2 regions of the Allobosea sp. UC22_33 genome follow, and region 2 is predicted to be linked to the other one. Evidence: riboswitches for the same ligand, from Rfam matches in the RefSeq annotation. Region 2 holds a riboswitch; the other holds the start of a gene.
What was found. Region 2 has a riboswitch for thiamine pyrophosphate ahead of ACFJGT_RS02030 (hypothetical protein). Riboswitches for the same ligand answer to the same signal wherever they lie in the genome.
Positions count from the first base shown of each region.

Region 1: it holds a riboswitch for thiamine pyrophosphate, as region 2 does, so the genes downstream of both, thiC (phosphomethylpyrimidine synthase ThiC) here and ACFJGT_RS02030 (hypothetical protein) in region 2, are expected to answer to the same signal.

Region 1 is NZ_CP170556.1:5,293,611-5,299,594, forward strand. It holds gene ACFJGT_RS25615 (polysaccharide deacetylase) at 1-324, shown strand, start outside; gene ACFJGT_RS25620 (OmpA family protein) at 1,523-2,626, shown strand; gene ACFJGT_RS25625 (hypothetical protein) at 2,737-3,015, shown strand; gene ACFJGT_RS25630 (hypothetical protein) at 3,064-3,261, shown strand; TPP riboswitch at 3,333-3,437, shown strand; gene thiC (phosphomethylpyrimidine synthase ThiC) at 3,518-5,395, shown strand; gene ACFJGT_RS25640 (hydroxyethylthiazole kinase) at 5,392-5,984, shown strand, end outside.
Region 2 is NZ_CP170556.1:434,187-440,170, forward strand. It holds gene ACFJGT_RS02025 (acyl-CoA reductase) at 1-1,334, opposite strand, end outside; gene ACFJGT_RS02030 (hypothetical protein) at 1,340-2,416, opposite strand; TPP riboswitch at 2,507-2,636, opposite strand; gene ACFJGT_RS02035 (GntR family transcriptional regulator) at 3,031-3,696, opposite strand; gene ACFJGT_RS02040 (SLC13 family permease) at 3,897-5,276, shown strand; gene ACFJGT_RS02045 (malonyl-CoA decarboxylase) at 5,312-5,984, shown strand, end outside.

The DNA.
Region 1 (5,984 bases), 590 kb from region 2:
GAGAAGGGCGAGCCGACCGGCATCGTCGAACTGCCGGTCGAATGGATTCGCGACGACGCGCCCTATCTCAGCATGAACCGCTTCCAGGGCTTGAGGCCTTATACGTCGCCGGAAGCGGTCTTCGATATCTTCCGCCGCGAGTTCGAGGGCGCCTATGCCGAGGGCGGGCTCTTCCTGCTGACCATGCACCCGCATGTCATCACCTATCGCTCGCGCTTCTGGATCCTTGAGGAACTGGTCCGCCTCGCCAAGGCGAAGGGCGATTGCTGGTTCGCGACCCATGCCGAGATCGCGGCCTATGTGAAAGCCGAGGCTGGGCTCTAACGCCGCAGCAGCGGAACCGCTGCCCGATTCCTGCCGTTTTCGCTTCATCGCGGGTTCAGGCCACAAGGGGCCTGATACCCGCAGGTTGAAACGAACGACGGGAATAGAGATGCGCACGAAACGCTGGTTGCTGGTCGGGACCGTCCTGCCGGCCCTCGTCCTTTCGCAAGCCGGGCAGGCCTTCGCCGAGGCCGGATACCGGGTCGCCCAGGCTCCCGCCGCCGGAGACGAGGATCCACGCGGGCCACGGCGCCCGCAGCCGCCATCGGGCGCGCAGCCCGGCCAGCGCGGCCCTGAACGGCCGGCCGCTCCCGCGGCGCCCGCTCAGCCGCAGGCCCCGCGTCCGCCGCAGATGCAGCCCGCTCCGGCGGCCCCTCGGGCGCAGCCTCCTGCCATGCCGGCGCCCCAGCCGCGTGCCGAGCCGCCGGCCGCGCGTCCGCAGCCGGAACGCCCTGCCATGCCGCGTGAGGCACCGGCGCCCCGCGCGGCTCCGTCTCCCAGCGAGGCGCCCGCAGCCCGCCCGACGCCCCCGCGCCCGCCAGCCGAGCCGACGGCTCCGACGCCGCCGCGCGCGGCGCCTCAGCCGGTAGCGCCGCCGGCCGCAGCTCCCCAACCGGGCGCTGGCGCGCCGCCCTCGGCGGTTCCGCGCGGTGGTCCGGCCGTTTCGCCTTCGGCTGCACCGACCCAGCCTCGCCCGCCAGTAGCGCCGCCCGCCGCGGCGCCGAGTGCGCCCGCCCAGCCGGGTGCTGGTGCCCGACCTTCGGCTGTTCCGCGTGGTGGTCCGGCCGTTCCGCCCTCGGCGGCACCGGGGCAGCCTCGTCCGCCGGGAACGCCACCTGCGACGGCGCCGACCGCTCCGTCCCAGCCAGGAGCTCCCGCTCAGCCCGGCGCGGGCGCTCCGCCTTCCGCCGTTCCGCGCGGTGGTCCGGCCGTTCCGCCTTCGGCGCAGCCTTCGCAACCGCGTCCGCCGGCCGCCGCGCCCCAACCTGGCGCTCCCGCAACTCCGGCGCTGCCGGGGGCGACGGCTCCCACGCCTCCCCCGCCCGCCGGTGCGGCTCCGGCTCAGCCCACGCGCCCCGCTCCGGGAACGCCTCCGGCTGGAGCCCCCGGCGCTCCCGCTGCGACCCAGCCCGGCACCGCGGCCCCGAATCCGCCCGCAGGCGCCGCGCCGGCTCAGCCGAACCGCCCGGCTCCCGGCATGCCGTCCGGCGGAGCGCCGGGCACGGCGCCACAGCCCGGTGCTGCCGCTCCGGTGCAGCCCGGTGCCGTTCCAGGACAGCCGCCGGTCGGAGGGCCTCCCGGCCAGCCGCCCCAGCGTGATGGCCGCCGCGGCGGCATCTCGCCGGGCGTGGCCGGCGCGATCGGCCTCGGCGCCGGTGTCCTCGGCGGCATCATGGCGACGCAAGGAGCGCAGCGCTTCGAGGATATCCGCAGCCGCCGCGAGGAGCGGCGCGAGGGTGACGTCACCATCATCCGCGAGCCCGGCCGCACCATCATCCGCGACGATGACGGCCGCGCCATCATCCGCCGCGATGAGGACCAGCGCTTCCGCGATCTCGGCTGGCAGGGTCGCTCCGAGCGCCGCGGCGACGAGAACCGCATGGTCTTCGAGCGCCCGGACGGCACGCGGATCGTCACCGTCACGGACGAGGAGGGCCGGCTGCTTCGCCGCACCCGCATCGACCGCGACAACCGCGAGGTGATCATCATCGACAACACGCTGCGGGATCGTCCCGGGCGCTTCGCCGACGATGTCGTCGTGCTGCCGCCGCCGCCGCTGCCGATGCCGCGCGAGCGCTATATCGTCGATGCCGGCCAGGCCGACGAGGCGCTGATCTACGAGACGATCACCGCCCCGCCGATCGCCGCGATCCCGCGCCGCTACACGCTGGACGAGGTCCGCTATTCGCCGGATCTGCGCGCCCGCATGCGCAGCGTCGATGTCGACACGATCAATTTCGACAGCGGCTCCTGGCAGGTGGGCCCGGATCAGGTGCGGCGCCTCTCGGTGCTGGCGGATTCGGTGAAGCGCGCGCTCCAGCGCTCGCCCAACGAGGTCTTCCTCATCGAGGGCCACACCGACGCCGTCGGCGCCGATGTCGACAATCTCTCGCTCTCCGATCGCCGGGCGCAGTCGGTCGCGGAGATCCTGACGCGCGACTTCCAGATCCCGCCGGAGAACCTGACGACTCAGGGCTATGGCGAGCAGTACCTGAAGGTGAATACGCAGGAGGCCGCGCGCGAGAACCGGCGCGTCACGCTCCGGCGCATCACGCCGCTGCTGAGCGGCCAGAACCAGTAACGATCGGGTCGGGCAGCTCTCGGAGCAGCCCCGCTCTTCCGCAGGCGCAGGGAACACCCGTTCCCTGCGCCTGTTTCGTTTGCATGGGATGGCCGAAAGGAGGTATCGCCATGAGAAAGCTCGTTCCGGTTCTGGCCGGGTTGCTCGTCGCGAGTCTGCCGGGAGCGTTGCCGGTGCTAGCGCAGACGGCGCCTCCTCCGGCCAAGCAGCGTGCTCCCGGCGTGCCGCTATCGCCACGGGCGGGAGAAGCCGTGCGTCCGCCGGCGCCCAACAGCGTGGCGCCTCGCGACGAGAAGCGCGGTGCAGGCGAAGGCAAGACGCAGGCTCCCGTCAGGCCCGATCGCGATCCGCCGATGCCGAAGCCCGTACCCTCGATCATCGCACCTTGAAGGGTCGGGTTCAGGATTTGGTAGGGCTGTCCGGCTAGGGTGCCTGCCATGAGCGACGCCGTTTCCCTTGCCCGCAGCATTGTCTCGATGCAGGCCGATTCGACCCGGCAGGCGCTCTCCATCGAGATGCTCAAGCAGAATGCGCAGGCCGAGCAAGGCGTTCTCGCCATGCTCCAGCAGAGCGTCGAGCAGACCCAAGCCGTGCTGCCGGCCGGGCAGGGCGCGCTGGTCGACCGGACCGCCTGAGCCATTCCTCCCAGTCCTATCGGAGCTTCGCACAGCCCGTTGCCAATCGGCGGCGCTGCGCCTAACCTCGTCCTCGTTCCGAGGGGTGCCCGCAAGGGCTGAGACGGCTTTCGAAGCTGAACCCATCGAACCTGATCCGGGTCATACCGGCGGAGGGACTGGAACGCGATCGCAGGGCGCAAAGCCTTGCCCGCAGACAGCGACTGAACCGCTTCGACGCCGGATCTCCTGACCTGTACCAAGGAGGAGATCCCCCATGAATGCCCACACCAAACCCCAGAAGAACAGCGTCAAGACCGCCCCCCAAAGCGTCACGACCGGGCCGATCATCGGCTCGCGCAAAATCTATGTCGCCGCGCCCGAGCATCCGCAGATGCGCGTGCCCTTCCGCGAGGTGGTCCTGACCACCGATGCCGAGCCGCCGGTGCGCCTCTATGATCCCAGCGGTCCCTTCACCGAGACCGACGCGAAAATCGATCTCAATGCCGGTCTGGTCCAGCCGCGCCGCGCCTGGCTCGACGCGCGCGGTTTCGAGCAGGTCGCGGGACGCACCGTCACCGCCGCCGATAACGGCCACATCTCAGCCGACCAGCTCGTGCCCGCCTGCCCGGCGCAGCGCCCGATCCTGCAGGCCAAGCCCGGCCAGCTGACGACGCAATACGAGTTCGCCAAGGCCGGGATCATCACGCCCGAGATGATCTATGTCGCCCATCGCGAGAATCTCGGCCGCGCCGCCATGCTGGAGGGCGCGCGGGAGCGTCATGCCGATGGCGAGAGCTTCGGTGCCAATGTGCCGGAATTCGTCACTCCGGAATTCGTCCGCGAGGAGATCGCGCGCGGCCGGGCCATCATCCCCGCCAACATCAACCATCCCGAGTTGGAGCCGATGGCGATCGGCCGTAACTTCCTGGTCAAGATCAACGCCAATATCGGCAACTCGGCGGTGACCTCCGGCGCGGCCGAAGAGGTCGAGAAGCTGGTCTGGGCGATCCGCTGGGGCGCCGACACGGTGATGGACCTCTCCACCGGCCGCAACATCCACAACATCCGCTCGTGGATTCTGCGCAACTCGCCGGTCCCGATCGGCACGGTGCCGATCTACCAGGCGCTGGAAAAGGTCGGCGGCGATCCGATCAAGCTCGACTGGGAGGTGTTCAAGGACACGCTGATCGAGCAGGCCGAGCAGGGCGTCGACTATTTCACCATCCATGCCGGCGTGCGTCTCCCCTACGTCCCGCTGACCGCCAATCGCGTCACCGGCATCGTCTCGCGCGGCGGCTCGATCATGGCGCGCTGGTGCCTGGCGCATCACCGCGAGAGCTTCCTCTACGAGCGTTTCGAAGAGATCTGCGAGATCATGCGCCGCTACGACGTTTCGTTCTCGCTGGGCGACGGCCTGCGTCCGGGCTCGATCGCCGATGCCAATGACCGCGCCCAGTTCGCCGAGCTGGAGACGCTGGGGGAGCTCACCAAGATCGCCTGGGACAAGGGCTGCCAGGTCATGATCGAGGGCCCCGGCCATGTGCCGATGCACAAGATCAAGGAGAACATGGACAAGCAGCTGCGCGAGTGCGGCGAGGCGCCGTTCTACACGCTCGGACCGCTGACGACCGACATCGCGCCGGGCTACGACCACATCACCTCCGGCATCGGTGCGGCGATGATCGGCTGGTACGGCTGCGCCATGCTCTGCTACGTCACGCCGAAGGAGCATCTCGGTCTCCCCAACCGCGACGACGTCAAGACCGGCGTCATCACCTATCGGATCGCCGCCCATGCCGCCGATCTCGCCAAGGGCCATCCGGCCGCGAAAATCCGCGACGACGCGGTCTCCCGCGCCCGTTTCGACTTCCGCTGGGAGGACCAGTTCAACCTGGCGCTCGACCCCGACACGGCCCGCGAGTTCCACGACGAGACCCTGCCGAAGGACGCCCACAAGGTCGCGCATTTCTGCTCGATGTGCGGGCCGAAATTCTGCTCGATGAAGATCACGCAGGACCTGCGCGCCGAGGTGCTGGCGATGAGCGACAACGAGCGCGCGAGCCTTGAAGCTATGGCAGCGGAAGGCATGGCGGCCAAGTCGAAGGAATTCCTCGACAAGGGCGGGAGTATCTATCTACCTGCTGCTGAATGAGCGCTTTCAGCGAAAAGCTCGACGCAGGCAGCGTCGCATCGATCCTCGCGCGGGTGGCCAGGCGCCGCCCGCGCGTCCACTGCCTGACCAATACGGTGGCGCAGAACGTCACCGCCAACATCCTGCTGGCCGTCGGGGCGGTGCCCTCGATGGCCAGCCATCCCGACGAGGTCGAGGCCGTTGCGGCCGGAGCGGGCGCGATCCTGATCAATCTCGGCACGCTCAGCCTCGAAGGCGAGCGCGCCATTCCCAAGCTCGTCGGCGTTGCGCGGGAGCGCCTGATACCGCTGGTGCTCGACCCGGTCTTCGTCGAGCTCTCGCCGTTGCGGCTGCGTCTGGTCGGCGACGTACTCGCCCTGTTCGACGTGCTGGTGCGCGGCAATGCCACGGAAATGGCGACGCTGGAGCCGCTTTTCGCGCTGCGGCGCGACATCGTGCGCGTCACCACCGGCGCGGTCGACCGGATCGAGACGGAAGACCGGGCCCTGGCGGTCGCGCATGGCCATGAATTGATGAGCAGGGTGACCGGGCTCGGCTGCGCCTCGAGCGCGCTGGTGGCCGCCTGCCGGGCGGTCGAGCCCGATCCGGC
Region 2 (5,984 bases):
GGCGCGGTCATGCGGCCGAGCGGGGCGATGCGGCTGACGCCGACCGCGCCAAGCTGCTCCGCAAGCCGGAACAGCCGCTCGGGGGATGCGGCGATGCCGGCCGTCTGCAGGAAGCTGCGATAGGGCGCGACGAGGGCAGGGACCGCGTCGAGGTTTTCGACCGCGACGAGCTTGAGCGTGCGGTTGAGCCCCGTCGGGCTGAGGGCTTCCGGCGTCTCGACATGGACGACGCTCCAGGGATCGGCGGGCTCGCCGATAAGCTCCGCGGCGCCGTCCATCGCGCGGGTTTCCTGCGTACCGCGCCATGATGCGATCGAAGCCGCCTCGCCCGACGAAAGCGCGCGCCGCGGATGGCGCGAGGCGAAGGCGGCGAGTTCCTGCGCGACGTAGCGGGAGAACTCCGAAGGACTGACCTTTCCGCCGTTTTCGACGAAGAGCATCTGCGGCGAGTAGCAGCCCTGCTGCTCGTAGCGGACAACGTCATGGGCGGCGAGCCGGGCCAGCGCCGGGGCCTTTCGGCTGTCGAGCGCTTCACGCGCGACGACGCCGAAGCCGATCTTGTGGCCATGCGGCAGGAATCGCGTGGTGATCGGCAGCTTGGCGCGCAGGGCCGTCAGCGTAGCGTTGCTGCCATAGGCCATCACCGTGTCGGCCTCGCGCAGGAAGACCGGCTCCGCCACCGCTTCGCCACCCTTCCACCAGGTGACGGCGAGGCATTCGCCGATCTCGGGATCGATCTCGGTGAGCAGGCTCGCGAACCATCCGGCCGTCAGCGGCTCGGCCGATGCGAGCTTGCCGATGCTGCCGGCCTTGACCAGCAAGCCGCAGATCAGGCTCCAGAGCGAGAGCGCGGGGACATTGCCGGCCCAGATATGCAGCAGAAGCTCAGGGCCATGGGCGCGCAGATAGCCGCCCTTGGGCGTCGGCTGGAAACCGTCGAGCAGGCCGGGATTGGCAAAATCCTCGGCCAGGAAGCGCAAGAGCTGCGGCTTGCGGAAGGTCTTGAGATAGCCGGTCAGGCCGAGGCGGACGGTCTCGCGGTCATAGCCGGTGACGATCGGCAGGAGATGCTCGGCCTTGCGTCGCAGCGGGTGCTGGCGGTCGAGCAGGCGCGCGATGGCGCCGTCGATCGCGGCGACGATGCGCGCGGTCTCCATCCGCTTCAGCCGGGCGCGGGCATTGTCGCGCACATGCGCTGAGAGCGCTGCCGCCTGCGCCTCGTCCAGCTCCGGCAGGGCGATTACGGCGTTCTCGCCCCAGGCGCTATGGCCGACCTCGCGCCAGCGCAGCGCTTCGCGGTTCAGGCCCGGGAGATGGCCCGCATGCTCGATCACGGCAGTCAGCCCCGGGCCGCTGCGAGGAATTCGGCGACCGCGACCGAGCAACCCTTCGAGGCCTCGCCATCGACGCGGCCGAGCAGCTTGAAACCACCCGGCACGATCTCCCCGGCATCCTCGGTCAGGATCGCCGCGACGCAGTTGAAATGGGCGAGGTCGTGATGGACGATCACCCCGCGCTGGCCTTCTGGCCGGTCGACGCCGGTCAGCGGATCGACCACCCGGCTGCGGATCCAGTGCGGCCCGGATTTGACGGAGGGGCAGACCGCATTGCCTTCGTCATAGAGCTGCGAGCTCAGCTCGGTCATCCCGTACATGTTGATGCAGGCCGAACGCGGCACGCCGAAGGCGGCGCTGAGCCCGTCATAGAACTCGTCGGGTCCCAGCTCGCGCGACTGCCCCTTGAAGCCGCCAGTGTCGAGGATGCGGCTGCCTTCCGGCAGGGCGAAGCACCGGCCGCTGGCGGCGAGGGCATCCAGCACGGGCACGAAGGAATAGCTCGCGCCGAGCAGGGCATAGGGCTCGCCGCTCTTTTCCGCCTGCTCCAGAGCCGACAGAAGGCCGTCCAGGTCGAGGCCGTCCGCGTCAATGAAGGTCTGGGAATCAGGTGTGCCGCACTCCTGCTTGGCGAGCGAGAGGTAGGTGGCGAGCGAGGAGTTCGGCAGTTCCGTCACGTCCGGGAAGAGGATGCCCATGCGGATGCGCTTGGTGTCGCGCATGAAGCGCGCGCGGAAATTGACCAGCATCGAGCGTTTCCAGACGTCGAGCGTCGGGTGATAGCTGCGGCCGCGGATGCCTTGCGTCGTGCCGCTGGTCATGAACACGCGTTCCGCCTGCTCGGGCGGGCTGCAGCTCAGCGTCAGGTCCTTGAAGGCAGTGATCGGTACGGCCGGGATATCGCGCCAGCGCTTCACCGAGAGAGGCGTGCGGCCGCGCTGCAGGCAGAAGCGCTTATAGGGCTCGTTGTTGCGGAACTGATAGGCGAAGACCTTGAGCGCCATCGCCTCGAATTCGGCTTCCGACGCGTCCGGAAGCGCGATGAACGCCGATAGCGCCGCGATGATCTCGGCCTGCGTCACTTAAGCCCACTCCGTTCGGACGCGCACGGCCAAGCCGGGAGCGTCGATCGCTGGAAGGATCACGAGCGCAAGCTGGAATCAGGGCCTGTGACGGCCGCATGTCCCGCATCCCTACGCCGGTATGATCCGGATCAGGTTCGGAGGGTCACCGCGTTGCTCGGGCTCGAAAGCCCAGCCGGCGGAATCTCAGCCTCCTAGCGAGGCCCCCCTGGGAACGGATGCAGATGACGAGCAATCGACTGAGCTGTCAAGCGATCACGCGGTTGCATGCGGGGGCGTGGTTGGATGCACTTTGAGACCTCCATCTGGTGCTTGGACGAGACCGCTCCAACGAGCGCGACGAACGCGGCCACAACAAAGGCCAGCGATTTGGGGCGTCGCCAGCTGTGCCGCGGAAGCGCCTCAGTGGCGCCATGCAATCACCGTCGCGAGTAACGGCCGCGCAGGAATACTGGGAGGCCCACCTATTCTCCGGCTCCTCCTCGACGGAACGATCGAGACGCTCCTGGGTGGGCACCTGCCGCGCTTCCTGTTTAAGCGCTTCAGGAAGCGGAGATAGGCTCGGGCGCACCGATCATGACCGTGCCGCCGAACACGTCGCTTTCATCGCCCCGTCAGAGCGTTCGATTATCCTGGCGCAGAGCAGCGATCAGATCGTGGAAGCGATCGCCCTGGATCACCACGTGATCACGCATCGCCTTCGCCGCTGCCTCGCCGTCACCTGACCGGATGGCCGCCAGCACGTCATCGTGTTCGGCTAGTGAGCGCGCCATCCGATTGCGCACGCGCAGCTGCATGCGCCGGTAGGGCTGCAGCACCGCGTGCAGCCGGGACGCCTCCTGTTCGAGGAAGGCGTTGTGCGTCGCATGGTAGATGCAGTGGTGGAAATCAGAATTGCGCACGTAATACGCGTCGACATCGCCGGCCTCCGCCAGCGCACGGCAGGCCCCATGAACCGCCTCGAACTCCGTCAACTCGGCATCGGTGATACGGCGGGCTGCGAGACGCGCACAGGCCGCCTCGATCTCGGCCATGACCTCGAAGCGCTCGGCCAGCTCCTCCGCCTTCCATTCTGAGACGAAGGTGCCACGCTTGGGGAAGACCCGGACCAGGCCGGATGCCTCGAGCTGCTGAAGAGCCTCGCGGATCGGTGTTCGCGAGCAGTCGAACTCGCGCGCCAGCAGCTCCGGATCGAGCCTTGCGCCGGGGGGAAAGCGTCCTTCGACGATTGCGTTCTCCAAAGCCCCGCGGATCCGCATCGTGGTTGGAACTGGCTTCACCTTGGCAATCTCCGGCAGCGACGGGCGCCGCAATATAACACGCGGGCAAGGCGAACCCGTGATGGAGAGCGATATATACATCATGACATTTGTAGGATATAAGAACGATAACGACGCATACAAACTGATGCAGGGCACGCTTGCTCCACATCCGTGGACGCAAGGCGCCGACAAAAAAATAAAGCCCCGGAGGACACCCGATGACGCCGCAACTCATCTCGATTTACGCCCTCGTGGCGATGTTCGTTGTCGCGACACTCTGGCCCATCAACATGGGCGTGCTCGCATTCATCGGTGCCTTTCTGGTCGGCACATTGCTGGCGGGCCAGAAATCGGCCGAGATCATCGCCGGCTTTCCCGGCGGCCTTTTCCTCACTCTGGTCGGTATCACCTGGCTGTTCGCCCTGGCCCAGAACAACGGCACGATCGATTGGCTGGTGCGTTTGGCTGTTCGTGCGGTGAGAGGGCGGATCGCGGCGATCCCGTGGATCATGTTCGGGATTTCGGCGCTGCTCACCTCGGTCGGCGCCGTCAGCCCCGGCGCGGTCGCGATCATCGCCCCCATCGCCCTCGGCTTCGCCTTCAAATACCAGATCTCGCCGCTGCTGATGGGTCTGATGATCGTTCACGGCGCCCAGGCCGGCGGGTTCTCGCCGATCTCGATCTATGGCGGCATCACCAACGGCATCGTCGCCAAGGCCGGCCTGCCGCTGAGCCCCATGACGACATTCGCGGCGAGCTTCCTCGTCAACGCGACCGTCGCGCTGCTGCTGTTCATGGCGCTGGGCGGCCGCAAGCTGTTGAAGGCGGCGCCGGGCGCGCCGGCCGTCGTCAACGTGCCGCACAGCGAAATCGCCAGGGCTGCCACCGGTCCGCAGATCTTCGGCGACAGCGAGGCCCAGGCGCTGAGCCAGCAGATCGCCCGCGAGGGCGGTGGCGAGGCCAACCGGCTCACCGCGGACGCCCCGCTCCCCGATGCCGACGGCGGCCTCTACCAGGTCGTGACGCTCGCAGGCCTGATCCTGCTTGCGGTTCTCGTGCTCGCGTTCAAGCTGGACATCGGCTTCACCTCGCTGACCATCGGCCTGGTTCTGGCGCTCTGGGCACCGAACACCCAGAAAAGGGCCATGTCGCAGGTCGCCTGGCCCGAGATCATGCTGATCACCGGCGTCAGCACCTATGTCACCGTGCTCGAGCAGATGGGCACGATCAGTCTGGTCGGCCACAGCGTCGCCGGCATGACCTCGCCGCTGCTCGCCGCGCTGCTCCTCCTCTTCATCGGCGCCGTCGTCTCCGCCTTCGCCTCCTCGACGGCGGTGCTGGGCTCCCTGATCCCGCTCGCCGTTCCCTTCCTCCAGGGTGGAAGCGGCGTCAGCGCGATCGGCTTCATTGCCGCGATGGGCGTCGCGTCCACCATTGTCGACGTCAGTCCGTTCTCGACCAACGGCGCGCTCGTGCTCGCCAATGCCCGCGGCACGGACCGCGACGCCTTCTTCAGGCAGCTGCTCGGCTATGGCGCGCTCGTCACCGTGGTCGCGCCCGTCATCCTCTGGCTCCTCTTCATCGTGGTGCCGCGATGAACCCCTCTGTCCCAGCCCCGGCACAGGAGCGCCCCATGACCAAGTCCGCCTGGACTGGCCGCCACCACCCCGCCGCCCTGCTCGGTGACCTGCTGGATACGCTGACCGAGCACGGCCGCAACCTGCTGCGCCGTCGCGAGACCTCCGCACCGGTCGCCGCCCCCGACCTCGCGAGCCTCGGCGAACTGCTCCTCTCCCGCCGCGGCGAAGCGTCCGGCGTCGCGCTCGCGAGCTCGCTCGTCGCCGCATTCGATGCGGCGGAGCCGGAGGAGCGCCGCGCCTTCCTCGTCATGCTCGCCTCCCGGTTCGGACCAAGCCCGGCGGCCGTCGCCACCGCGATGCAGGCGGTGCAGCGCGGCGCCCCCAATGCGATGGAAGGACTCCACGCCGCCGCCGAACCGCGCCGCCAGGAGCTGCTTCGGCGGGTGAACCTGGCTCCGGGCGGAACTGCAGCGCTGGTCCGCATGCGCGAAGAACTGCTGAAGCATCTCGGCGCCCATCCGGAATTGAAAGCGGTCGATTCCGACTTCGCCCATCTGTTCGGCTCCTGGTTCAACCGTGGCTTCCTGGGCATGCGGCACATCGATTGGTCGACCTCGGCCAATATCCTCGAGAAGATCATCCGCTACGAGGCAGTGCACGCGATCAAGAACTGGGACGATCTGCGCAACCGGCTGCAGCCGGATGACCGGCGCTGCTACGGATTCT